2 regions of the Enterobacter pseudoroggenkampii genome follow, and region 2 is predicted to be linked to the other one. Evidence: predicted binding sites of a transcription regulator. Region 2 holds the regulator's gene; the other holds the start of a gene.
What was found. The regulator CRP, encoded in region 2, controls carbon source genes, mostly activating them, when cyclic AMP is high. The targets are predictions, from matches to a motif close to ATGTGANNNNNNTCACAT.
Positions count from the first base shown of each region.

Region 1: the regulator CRP is predicted to act here: its motif matches at 2,046-2,063, upstream of epd (erythrose-4-phosphate dehydrogenase).

Region 1 is NZ_JAPMLV010000005.1:90,738-96,685, forward strand. It holds gene pgk (phosphoglycerate kinase) at 1-782, opposite strand, end outside; gene epd (erythrose-4-phosphate dehydrogenase) at 832-1,851, opposite strand; gene tkt (transketolase) at 2,193-4,184, opposite strand; gene loiP (metalloprotease LoiP) at 4,457-5,215, shown strand; gene OTG14_RS18760 (OprD family outer membrane porin) at 5,426-5,948, shown strand, end outside.
Region 2 is NZ_JAPMLV010000007.1:136,754-142,701, reverse strand. It holds gene mdcA (malonate decarboxylase subunit alpha) at 1-44, opposite strand, end outside; gene OTG14_RS21165 (hydrolase) at 273-1,295, shown strand; gene OTG14_RS21160 (YheU family protein) at 1,292-1,510, shown strand; gene OTG14_RS21155 (phosphoribulokinase) at 1,541-2,410, shown strand; gene OTG14_RS21150 (OsmC family protein) at 2,477-2,881, opposite strand; gene crp (cAMP-activated global transcriptional regulator CRP) at 3,193-3,825, shown strand; gene OTG14_RS21140 (YccS/YhfK family putative transporter) at 3,883-5,948, shown strand, end outside.

The DNA of each region.
Region 1 (5,948 bases), on a different contig from region 2:
GTCGCGACGCGAACGTCAGTTGGAACCGGGATATCGCAGGTGCTCAGCAGGCGTTTGGCTTCGTCAACCAGGTCTGCTTCGTACAGGGATTTACCCACGTTGTGGCCCTGAGCGGCAACGAAGGTGTTCGCGATACCACCGCCAACGATCAGCTGGTCAGCGATTTTAGACAGAGAATCCAGAACGGTCAGTTTGGTAGAAACTTTAGAACCACCAACGATAGCCACCATTGGACGAGCAGGTTCTTTCAGTGCTTTACCCAGCGCTTCCAGTTCGTCAGCCAGCAGAGGACCGGCACACGCTACGTCTGCGAATTTACCGATACCGTGGGTTGACGCCTGCGCGCGGTGAGCCGTACCGAAGGCATCCATCACGAATACGTCGCACAGTGCAGCATATTTTTTGGACAGGGTTTCGTCGTCTTTCTTTTCGCCTTTGTTGAAGCGAACGTTTTCCAGAACAACCAGTTCACCGGCTGCAACGTCAACGCCGTCCAGGTAATCTTTCACCAGGCGAACCGGGTTGGACAGTTTGTCTTTCAGGTAATTAACCACTGGCAGCAGAGAGAACTCTTCGTTGTACTCGCCTTCAGTTGGACGACCCAGGTGGGAGGTGACCATCACTTTCGCGCCCTGCTTCAGAGCCAGTTCGATGGTTGGCAGAGATGCACGGATACGCGCGTCGCTGGTCACTTTGCCATCTTTAACCGGTACGTTCAGATCGGCACGGATGAAAACGCGTTTACCAGCCAGATCCAGATCGGTCATCTTAATTACAGACATGGTGAATCCTCTCGTTGATTCTTAAAGTTTTGCAGACGCACGATGCGCCTTACCTGAAACCTTGAGCGGCCATTGCTAACGTGGTGTCGAGCATTCGGTTAGCAAAGCCCCATTCGTTATCACACCAGACCAGCGTCTTGATAAGGTGTGCACCACTAACCCTCGTTTGCGTGCCATCAACGATGGCGCTGTGCGGGTCGTGGTTAAAATCTACTGAGACCAACGGTAATTCCGTATAGTCAACTATACCATGAAATGCCCCCTGTGCCGCTTTTTGCAGCAACAGGTTGACTTCACAGGCTTTTACCGGTTTTTTCACCGTCACGCTGAGGTCGATTGCAGTGACGTTAATCGTTGGAACACGCACGGCAATCGCTTCAAACCGGTCATTAAACTGCGGAAAAATTCGGGTGATCCCTGCCGCCAGTTTCGTATCCACCGGAATGATTGACTGGCTCGCCGCGCGAGTGCGTCGTAAATCCGGATGGTAGGCGTCGATAACCTGCTGATCGTGCATGGCGGAGTGAATCGTGGTCACGGTGCCGGATTCAATGCCATACGCATCGTCTAACAGTTTGATGACCGGAATAATGCAGTTGGTGGTACAGGAGGCGTTGGAAACAATGCGGTGTTCGGCCTGCAGCTCATGCTGGTTGACGCCAAACACGACGGTCGCGTCGAGGTCGTTACTGCCGGGATGAGAAAACAGGACTTTTTTCGCGCCGGCAGCCAGATGCGCTTCGCCATGCTCGCGATTGCCGTAGACACCGGTACAGTCAAGCACCACATCCACACCCAGTTCACGCCAGGGTAGCCCGGAGATGCTGTTCTCATGCAGCACACGAATAGCGTCATCACCCACAAAGAGCTGATCTCTTTCCTGGCGCACATCCCAGGCAAAGCGTCCGTGGCTGGTGTCGTATTTCAACAAATGCGCCATGCCCGTAGCATCCGCCAGTTCATTGATTGCCACCACGGTTATTTCCGCCCGACGTCCGGATTCATACAAAGCACGAACCACATTACGTCCGATGCGACCGAAGCCATTAATCGCTACGCGTACGGTCATAGATCTCCTGCAAAGCAATCCCTGAGTTTGAGGTGGCTGAAAGAGTAATCCAGCTACGCCCGAAGGGGAATCCTTGCTGTCACAAACTGCGATTGATTGGTCAATTGTCGAACATTTAATCGACTGAAACGCTTCAGCAAGAATAAGCGAATCGGGGAATAAAAGGAATGTCTGTCCAGATGAATAAGCGAGCTATATGACTTGCGTCACATTTTAGGTGGAATAATTTACGGCGAGGTAAAAGCAAAACGGTAACCGAGAGGTTACCGTTTTTAGTGTTTGCACCCTCTCCCGGTGGGAGAGGGCTGGGGTGAGGGCATCAGCCCGCACCGTACAAACGATTACAGCAGTTCTTTCGCTTTCGCGACAACGTTCTCAACGGTGAAGCCGAATTCTTCGAACAGCTGCTCTGCCGGAGCAGACTCACCGAAGGTGGTCATACCGACGATAGCGCCGTTCAGGCCCACGTATTTGAACCAGTAGTCAGCGATACCCGCTTCCACTGCCACGCGAGCGGAGACCGCTTTAGGCAGCACGGATTCACGGTAAGCGGCATCCTGCTTGTCGAACGCGTCGGTAGACGGCATGGAAACCACGCGCGCCTTCACGCCTTCGGCAGTCAGTTTTTCCCACGCTGCCACAGCCAGTTCAACTTCAGAACCGGTGGCGATGAAGATCAGCTCTGGCTGGCCCGCGCTATCTTTCAGCACGTAACCACCGCGAGCGATGTTCGCCAACTGCTCAGGGGTACGCTCCTGCTGCGCCAGGTTCTGACGGGAGAGGATCAGCGCGGTTGGACCGTCCTGACGCTCAACGCCGTATTTCCACGCTACCGCGGATTCAACCTGGTCACACGGACGCCATGTGCTCATGTTCGGGGTCACGCGCAGGGAAGCCACCTGCTCTACCGGCTGGTGAGTTGGACCGTCTTCGCCCAGACCGATGGAGTCGTGGGTGTAGACCATCACCTGACGCTGTTTCATCAGCGCGGCCATACGCACGGCGTTACGTGCATATTCAACGAACATCAGGAATGTAGAGGTGTACGGCAGGAAACCACCGTGCAGAGAGATACCGTTGGCAATCGCAGTCATACCGAATTCACGTACACCGTAATGGATGTAGTTACCGGCAGTGTCTTCGTTGATTGGCTTAGAACCGGACCACAGGGTCAGGTTAGATGGTGCCAGGTCAGCGGAGCCGCCGAGGAATTCAGGCAGCAGAGGACCAAACGCTTCAATCGCATTCTGAGACGCTTTACGGCTCGCGATTTTAGACGGGTTCGCCTGCAGCTTAGCGATGAACTCGTTCGCTTTCGCGTCGAAGTCAGACGGCATGTCGCCTTTCATACGACGGGTGAATTCAGCCGCTTCCTGCGGGAACGCTTTCGCGTAAGCAGCGAACTTCTCGTTCCAGGCCGCTTCTTTCGCCTGGCCCACTTCTTTTGCATCCCACTGAGCGTAGATCTCAGATGGGATTTCGAATGCAGGGTGTTTCCAGCCCAGCGCTTCGCGGGTCAGTGCGATTTCCGCGTCGCCCAGCGGCGCGCCGTGGGAGTCGTGCGTACCCGCTTTGTTCGGCGAACCGAAGCCGATGATGGTTTTGCACATCAGCAGGGACGGCTTGTCCGTCACCGCGCGCGCTTCTTCTACTGCACGTTTAATCGAGTCAGCATCGTGGCCATCAACGCCACGCACAACGTGCCAGCCGTAGGCTTCGAAACGTTTAGCGGTGTCGTCGGTGAACCAGCCTTCAACGTGACCGTCGATGGAGATACCGTTGTCGTCATAGAACGCAACCAGTTTGCCCAGCTTCAGGGTACCTGCCAGGGAGCACACTTCGTGAGAAATGCCTTCCATCATGCAGCCGTCGCCCATGAACGCATAGGTGAAGTGGTCAACGATGTCGTGACCAGGACGGTTGAACTGCGCCGCCAGCGTCTTCTCAGCAATCGCCATACCCACAGCGTTAGCAATACCCTGACCCAGCGGACCGGTGGTGGTTTCTACGCCAGCGGTGTAGCCCACTTCCGGGTGACCTGGAGTTTTAGAGTGCAGCTGACGGAAGTTTTTCAGCTCTTCAATTGGCAGATCGTAGCCGGTGAGGTGCAGCAGGCTATAGATCAGCATAGAGCCGTGGCCGTTAGACAGTACGAAACGGTCGCGGTCAGCCCATGACGGGTTCTGCGGGTTGTGGTTCAGGAAATCGCGCCACAGGACTTCGGCGATATCAGCCATACCCATAGGGGCCCCTGGGTGGCCGGATTTGGCTTTCTGTACTGCGTCCATGCTCAGCGCACGAATAGCATTAGCAAGCTCTTTACGTGAGGACATTTTAACTCCAGATCGGACTGTTAAAGGCCATGCCCTTGACGACAGCGCGTTTTGGGCTACGCCGGAAAAAAGTGCCAACAATGTAACCCAAGCCGCAAGTCATGTACATGGAGCATTCTTTTGCTTGTTAAGAAATCTCTGGATCATGCTCGCATGTTGCGCAATCTGCTCGCCCGGCTCTGTCGATATTCCTTATACTTAGCCCGACACCGGCTTCGCTGACGGTGCACTTTTCGGATTTTATTCAGATTAACGAGTACGGAAGCAACCTCATGAAAATGCGTGCAATAGTGCTGGCCCTGGGTACAACGCTCCTGCTGAGCGGCTGTCAGAATATGGATTCTAACGGTCTGATGACGTCAGGCGCAGAGGCCTTTCAGGCCTATTCCCTGAGCGATGCGCAGGTGAAAGCGCTGAGCGACCAGGCCTGTAAAGATATGGACGGAAAAGCCACGCTTGCGCCGGCTAACAGTACCTACACGCAGCGTCTGAATAAGATTGCTTCTGCGCTGGGCGACAACATCAACGGCCAGCCGGTGAACTACAAGGTGTACATGGCGAAAGACGTGAACGCCTTCGCGATGGCGAACGGCTGCATCCGCGTCTATAGCGGGCTGATGGACATGATGACCGACAACGAAGTGGAAGCGGTCATCGGCCATGAAATGGGCCACGTTGCCCTGGGCCACGTGAAGAAAGGGATGCAGGTTGCTTTAGGCACTAACGCCATCCGCGCTGCGGCGGCCTCAGCGGGCGGTATCGTTGGCAGCCTGTCGCAGTCGCAGCTTGGCGACGTGGGTGAAAAGCTGGTTAACTCCCAGTTCTCCCAGCGTCAGGAGTCCGAAGCGGATGATTACTCCTACGATCTGTTGCGCAAACGCGGCATTAATCCATCAGGTTTAGCCACCAGCTTTGAAAAACTGGCCAAACTGGAAGCGGGACGTCAAAGCTCCATGTTTGACGATCACCCAGCCTCAGAAGAGCGCGCACAGCATATTCGCGACCGTATGGCCGCAGACGGAATTAAATAATTTTACCGGGAGGCATATTTGCCTCCCTTTTATTTCGCATGAATTGTTAACTTAACAGCACGTATCGATAACACCCCTGCAAGCCCCGCCAAATCTACCCTGCCACATTGAAACACCTGGTCACATAATTATTGCAAAGGTCACTTTTTCCGGTAATTATCACTTCCGCAGTTATTCAAATTAATATATCCAGACAGAGACGTTCCCTCCGTGAAAAAAGAATTATCATTAATTGCTTTAAGTTTATTTGCCGCATTACCTGCCGCTGCAAGCCAGCAATCCGACAGTCAGGGTTTTATTGACGACAGCCATCTGGATCTGTTTTTACGCAATGCCTATATCAGCCGCGACTACCATCAGGGCCAGCAGGACAAAGCCGAATGGGGTCAGGGGATCATCGCCACGTTTGCATCCGGCTATACCGAAGGGCTGGTGGGCTTTGGTGTGGACGGAATTGCTCAATACGGCGTGCGCCTGGACGGCGGCCGGGGCAAAAGCGGCGCAGGCGGCATCGACTTCTTTAAACAGGAAGATGATGGCCGGGCAAAATCCGATCTGGCAAAGTTTGGCGCTACCGCCAAAATGCGCATATCGAACACCGTGCTGAGCTACGGGAATCAGCGTCCTGAGCTGCCCATCGTCAATGCCGACAGCTCCCGCCTGCTGTTTGAAAGCTACACCGGCACCATGCTCACCTCGAAAGAGATCGACGGTCTGGAAATCAACGCCGGTT
Region 2 (5,948 bases):
CGTCGCGTGTTCCATTGCCGGGTGGGTGTTTGCCCAGATAACATTATTAACCTCCTGATTCAGCTAATCATTTTGATTTGCTTAACGTTGAGTAAAGTGTGCGCTCTGGTGAGAAAGGCATCAATTAAGCGTAGAGTGGAATCATTAGCCTGAGAGTAATAATCAAGGTTAAGATTTGTGATCGGGATCAGTTCATGTTTCGGAAAACCAGGCTAAACGGGGTACAATTCGGAAAGTACCGTAAATTTCTGACAAGAATCAGCATCGCCCTTATGACCCAAATCATTCCATCAGACTTCGACATTGCGGCCGAAGACAGCACTGAGTTCGTGCCTATGCGCGGCGTGGCCAATCGCCATTTGCAGACCATGCTGCCGCGACTGATCCGCCGCAAGGTTCAGTTCACCCCACACTGGCAGCGGCTTGACCTGCCAGACGGTGATTTTCTGGATCTCGCCTGGAGCGAAGCGCCGGAGCAGGCCCGCCATAAGCCGCGTCTGGTGGTCTTTCACGGTCTGGAAGGCAGCCTGCACAGCCCATATGCACACGGGTTAATCGAGGCGGCAAAAGCGCGCGGCTGGCTCGGCGTGGTGATGCATTTTCGCGGCTGCAGCGGCGAACCGAATCGTCAGAAACGCATTTATCACTCGGGTGAAACCGAAGACGGAACGTGGTTTTTACACTGGCTGCGGGACAACTTTGGCACCGTGCCGACCGCCGCGGTGGGCTACTCGCTGGGCGGCAATATGCTGGCCTGCCTGCTAGCCAAAGAGGGTGAAACCGTCCCGCTGGATGCCGCCGTCATTGTCTCCGCACCGTTTATGCTGGAGCAGTGCAGCTACCACATGGATAAAGGCTTTTCCCGCGTCTATCAGCGCTACCTGCTCAACCTGCTGAAGGCCAACGCGGCGCGTAAGCTGAAAGCCTACCCGGATACCCTGCCGGTCAGCCTGCGTCAGCTGAAAAAGGTGCGCCGTATTCGCGAGTTCGACGACCTGATCACCGCGAAAATCCACGGCTTCGCCGATGCGATTGACTATTATCGTCAGTGCAGCGCCATGCCGCTGCTCAGCAAGATCACGCAGCCGACGCTGATCATTCATGCCAAAGATGACCCGTTTATGGATCATCACTCGATCCCCGCTCAGGAATTCCTGCCCGACAACGTTCACTATCAGTTGACCGAGCACGGCGGCCACGTCGGGTTTATCGGCGGTACGCTGCGCCGCCCGAAAATGTGGCTTGAGACGCGTATTCCTGACTGGCTAACCCCTTATCTGGACGGTGCAAAATGATTATTCCCTGGCAGGATCTGGCTCCCGAAACACTCGATAATCTGATTGAAAGCTTTGTATTACGCGAAGGCACCGATTATGGTGAACAGGAACGCTCGCTTGAGCAAAAGGTCAACGATGTTAAGCGCCAGCTGAAAAGCGGCGACGTGGTGCTGGTGTGGTCAGAACTGCATGAGACGGTCAATATCATGCCCCGCAACGCGTTTCACGGCTGATCTTCCACCCTTTTCAGTCAGGGAGTTGCTATGTCTGCCAGACATCCGGTTATTGCCGTTACGGGGTCGAGTGGTGCGGGAACCACCACCACCAGCCTCGCCTTTCGCAAGATTTTCGCCCAGCTGAATCTTCGTGCGGCGGAGGTCGAAGGCGACAGCTTTCACCGCTACACGCGTCCGGAGATGGATATGGCCATCCGTAAAGCGCGCGATCTGGGTAAACACATCAGCTATTTCGGCCCGGAAGCCAATGACTTCGGCCTGCTGGAACAAACCTTTATAGAGTACGGTCAGAGCGGCAAAGGGCAGTCCCGCAAGTATCTGCATACCTATGATGAAGCCGTTCCCTGGAATCAGGTGCCGGGGACGTTCACCCCGTGGCAACCGCTGCCGGAACCCACCGACGTACTGTTTTACGAAGGATTGCACGGTGGCGTGGTCACCCCTCAACACGACGTGGCGCGCCACGTGGACCTGCTGGTCGGCGTGGTCCCTATCGTTAACCTGGAGTGGATCCAGAAGCTGACGCGCGACATGAGCGAGCGCGGCCATTCACGAGAGGCGGTGATGGACTCGGTGGTGCGCTCCATGGAAGATTACATCAACTTCCTGACGCCGCAGTTCTCCCGCACCCATATCAACTTCCAGCGCGTGCCGACGGTGGATACCTCCAACCCGTTTGCGGCCAAAAGCATCCCGTCTCTGGATGAGAGCTTTGTGGTGATCCATTTCCGCAATCTCGAAGGCATTGATTACCCCTGGCTACTGGCCATGCTGCAGGGCTCGTTTATTTCGCACATGAATACGTTAGTCGTGCCGGGCGGAAAAATGGGGCTGGCGATGGAGCTCATCATGACGCCGCTGGTGGAGCGACTGATGGAAGGGAAGCAGATTGCGTGAACATGTTCCCTCTCCCTGTGGGAGAGGGTTAGGGTGAGGGCATCAACACGCACGATGCCCCAATAATTAAGCCTCGATCACTTCATACGAATGCGTGATTTTTACCGCTTTCTCCAGCATTAACGCCACAGAGCAGTACTTCTCCGCAGACAGATCCACCGCACGCGAGACCGCTGCGTCCTTCAACTCTTTACCGGTGACCACAAAGTGCAGATTAATATGGGTGAACAGGCGTGGCGCCTCTTCGCGACGTTCTGACGTGAGTTTAACCTCACAATCCGTCACGTCATGACGACCTTTTTGCAGAATCGACACCACGTCAATGGCGCTGCATCCCCCTGCCGCCATCAGCACCATTTCCATTGGGCTTGGCGCTTTATCGCCGGAGTTACCGTCCATCAAAATCTGGTGTCCTGACGCGGACTCGCCCAGGAACGTTAAACCTTCAACCCATTTCACGCGCGCTTGCATATTCTTAAACTCCAACGTTGCATTTTTGGTGACAGATTACGCGTGCGTTACATTTCTCGCAATGGAAGGCGACCTGCATCATGCTGAAGCGAGACACCAGGAGACACGCGGCGAAAGCTATGCTAAAACACTCTGGATGCTACAGTAATACATTGACGTTACACATGTATGCAGAGGACATCAAACTTTACTGGCTGCGAAACGTTACGGTAGCCGACTTCCCAGGGTATGGGTAAGAATTCGATTGCAACCCCAGAGTCCGGATGCATCTGATGACTCTGGTGACAGCTTATAACAGAGGATAACAGCGCATGGTGCTTGGCAAACCGCAAACAGACCCGACTCTCGAATGGTTCTTGTCTCATTGCCACATTCATAAGTACCCATCAAAGAGCACGCTGATTCACCAGGGTGAAAAAGCGGAAACGTTGTATTACATCGTTAAAGGCTCGGTGGCAGTGCTGATCAAAGATGAAGAAGGGAAAGAGATGATCCTTTCTTATCTGAACCAGGGCGATTTCATCGGTGAACTGGGCCTGTTTGAAGAGGGCCAGGAACGTAGCGCCTGGGTTCGTGCAAAGACAGCATGTGAAGTGGCTGAAATTTCTTACAAGAAGTTCCGTCAGCTGATTCAGGTTAACCCTGACATCCTGATGCGTCTTTCTTCCCAGATGGCGCGCCGTCTGCAGGTCACCTCAGAGAAAGTGGGCAACCTCGCCTTCCTGGACGTGACTGGCCGTATCGCACAGACCCTGCTGAACCTGGCGAAACAGCCAGACGCTATGACCCACCCGGACGGCATGCAAATTAAAATTACCCGTCAGGAAATTGGTCAGATCGTCGGTTGCTCTCGTGAAACGGTGGGTCGTATCCTGAAAATGCTGGAAGATCAAAACCTGATCTCTGCCCACGGTAAAACCATCGTGGTTTACGGAACGCGTTAATTCCGCTTAAACGGCGTGCCATCGCAAGGTGTCACGCCGTTTTTGTCTCTACTCCCCATGTGGCGCAGGCTGATCTATCACCCGGAAGTTAACTACGCACTGCGACAAACGCTGGTGTTGTGTCTTCCCGTGGCTATAGGCCTGATCCTCGGACATCTTCAGCAAGGTCTGCTGTTTTCCCTCGTGCCTGCCTGCTGCAACATCGCCGGTCTGGACACGCCGCATAAGCGCTTTTTCAAACGCCTGATTATCGGCGGCTGCCTGTTTGCGGGCTGTAGCCTCGCCGTACAGCTTTTACTGGCTCGGGATATCCCGCTGCCGCTGATCCTGACTGTGCTGGCGATGACCCTCGGCGTCACGGCGGAAATCAGTTCGCTGCACGCCCGCTTGCTTCCCGCGTCGCTGATTGCGGCCATTTTCACGCTGAGCCTCGCCGGGAATATGCCGGTGTGGGAGCCGCTGCTGATCTACGCCCTGGGGACATTATGGTACGGCCTGTTTAACTGGTTCTGGTTCTGGCTGTGGCGGGAGCAGCCGCTGCGTGAATCCCTGAGCCTGCTCTATGTGCAGCTTGCGGATTACTGCGAAGCCAAATACACCCTGCTGACCCAGCATACCGATCCGGAAAAATCCTTACCGCCCCTGCTGACGCGCCAGCAGAAGGTGGTGGATCTGATAAGCCAGTGCTATCAGCAGCTGCATATGCTCGCCGCCAACAAGAACCACGAGTACAAACGGCTGCTGCGCACCTTCCAGGTCGGGCTGGATCTGCAGGAGCATATCTCCGTGAGCCTGCACCACCCGCAGGAGGTACAAAAGCTGGTCGAGCGCAGTCACGCCGAAGCGGTGATCCGCTGGAACGCGCAGACGGTGTCCGCACGCCTGCGCGTGCTGGCCGATGATATTCTCTATCACCGCTACCCGACGCGCTTTAACATGGATAAGCAGCTGGGCGCGCTGGAGAAAATCGCTCGTCAGCATCCGGATAACCCGGTCGGCCAGTTTGCCGCCTGGCACTTCAGCCGTATCGCCCGCGTGTTGCGCACGCAGCGCCCGCTCTATCCGCGCGACCTGATGGCGGATAAGCAGAAACGGCTGCCGCTATTGCCCGCGCTCAAAAGCTATCTTTCTCTTAAATCGTCCGCCCTGCGCAACGCCGCACGTATTAGCGTGATGCTCAGTACCGCCAGCCTGATGGGCATGGCGCTGCATCTGCCGAAACCCTACTGGATCTTAATGACCGTGCTGTTTGTCACCCAGAACGGCTATGGCGCCACGCGGGTGCGTATTCTGCATCGGGCTGGCGGAACGATGGCCGGGCTGATCATCGCGGGCGTGACGCTGCACTTCCACGTGCCGGAAGGCTATACTCTGGCAGGAATGCTGGCGGTTACGCTGGTGAGCTACCTGATTATCCGCAAAAACTACGGCTGGGCGATGGTGGGCTTTACGGTGACGGCGGTATATACCCTGCAGCTGCTCACGCTCAATGGCGAACAGTTTATTGTCGCCAGGCTGATTGATACCCTGATCGGCTGTCTGATTGCCTTTGGCGGCATGGTCTGGCTGTGGCCGCAGTGGCAAAGTGGACTGCTGCGCCAGAACGCCCACGACGCGCTGGAAGCCGACCAGCAGGCCATTCGCCTGATCCTGAGCGACGACCCGCAGCCGTCGCCGCTGGCGTATCAGCGCATGAAGGTCAACCAGGCGCACAACGCCCTGTTTAACTCGCTCAACCAGGCAATGCAGGAGCCGGGCTTTAACTCGCACTATCTGGCAGATATGAAGCTGTGGGTGACGCACAGCCAGTTTATCGTCGAGCACATTAACGCCATGACCACGCTGGCGCGCGAGCACACGATGCTGACACCGGATCTGGCGCAGCGCTATTTGCAGTCGTGTGAAATTGCGTTGCAGCGGTGTCAGCAGCGTCTGGAGTATGACTCGCCGGGTGAGTCGGGAGATTCGAACATTCTGGAAGCGCCGGAAACGTTAACCCACGGGCCAATGAGCACCCTGGAGCAGCATTTGCAGCGCGTACTGGGGCATCTGAACACCATGCACACCATTTCGTCGGTGGCATGGCGTCAGCGTCCGCATCACGGGATTTGGCTAACCCGCAG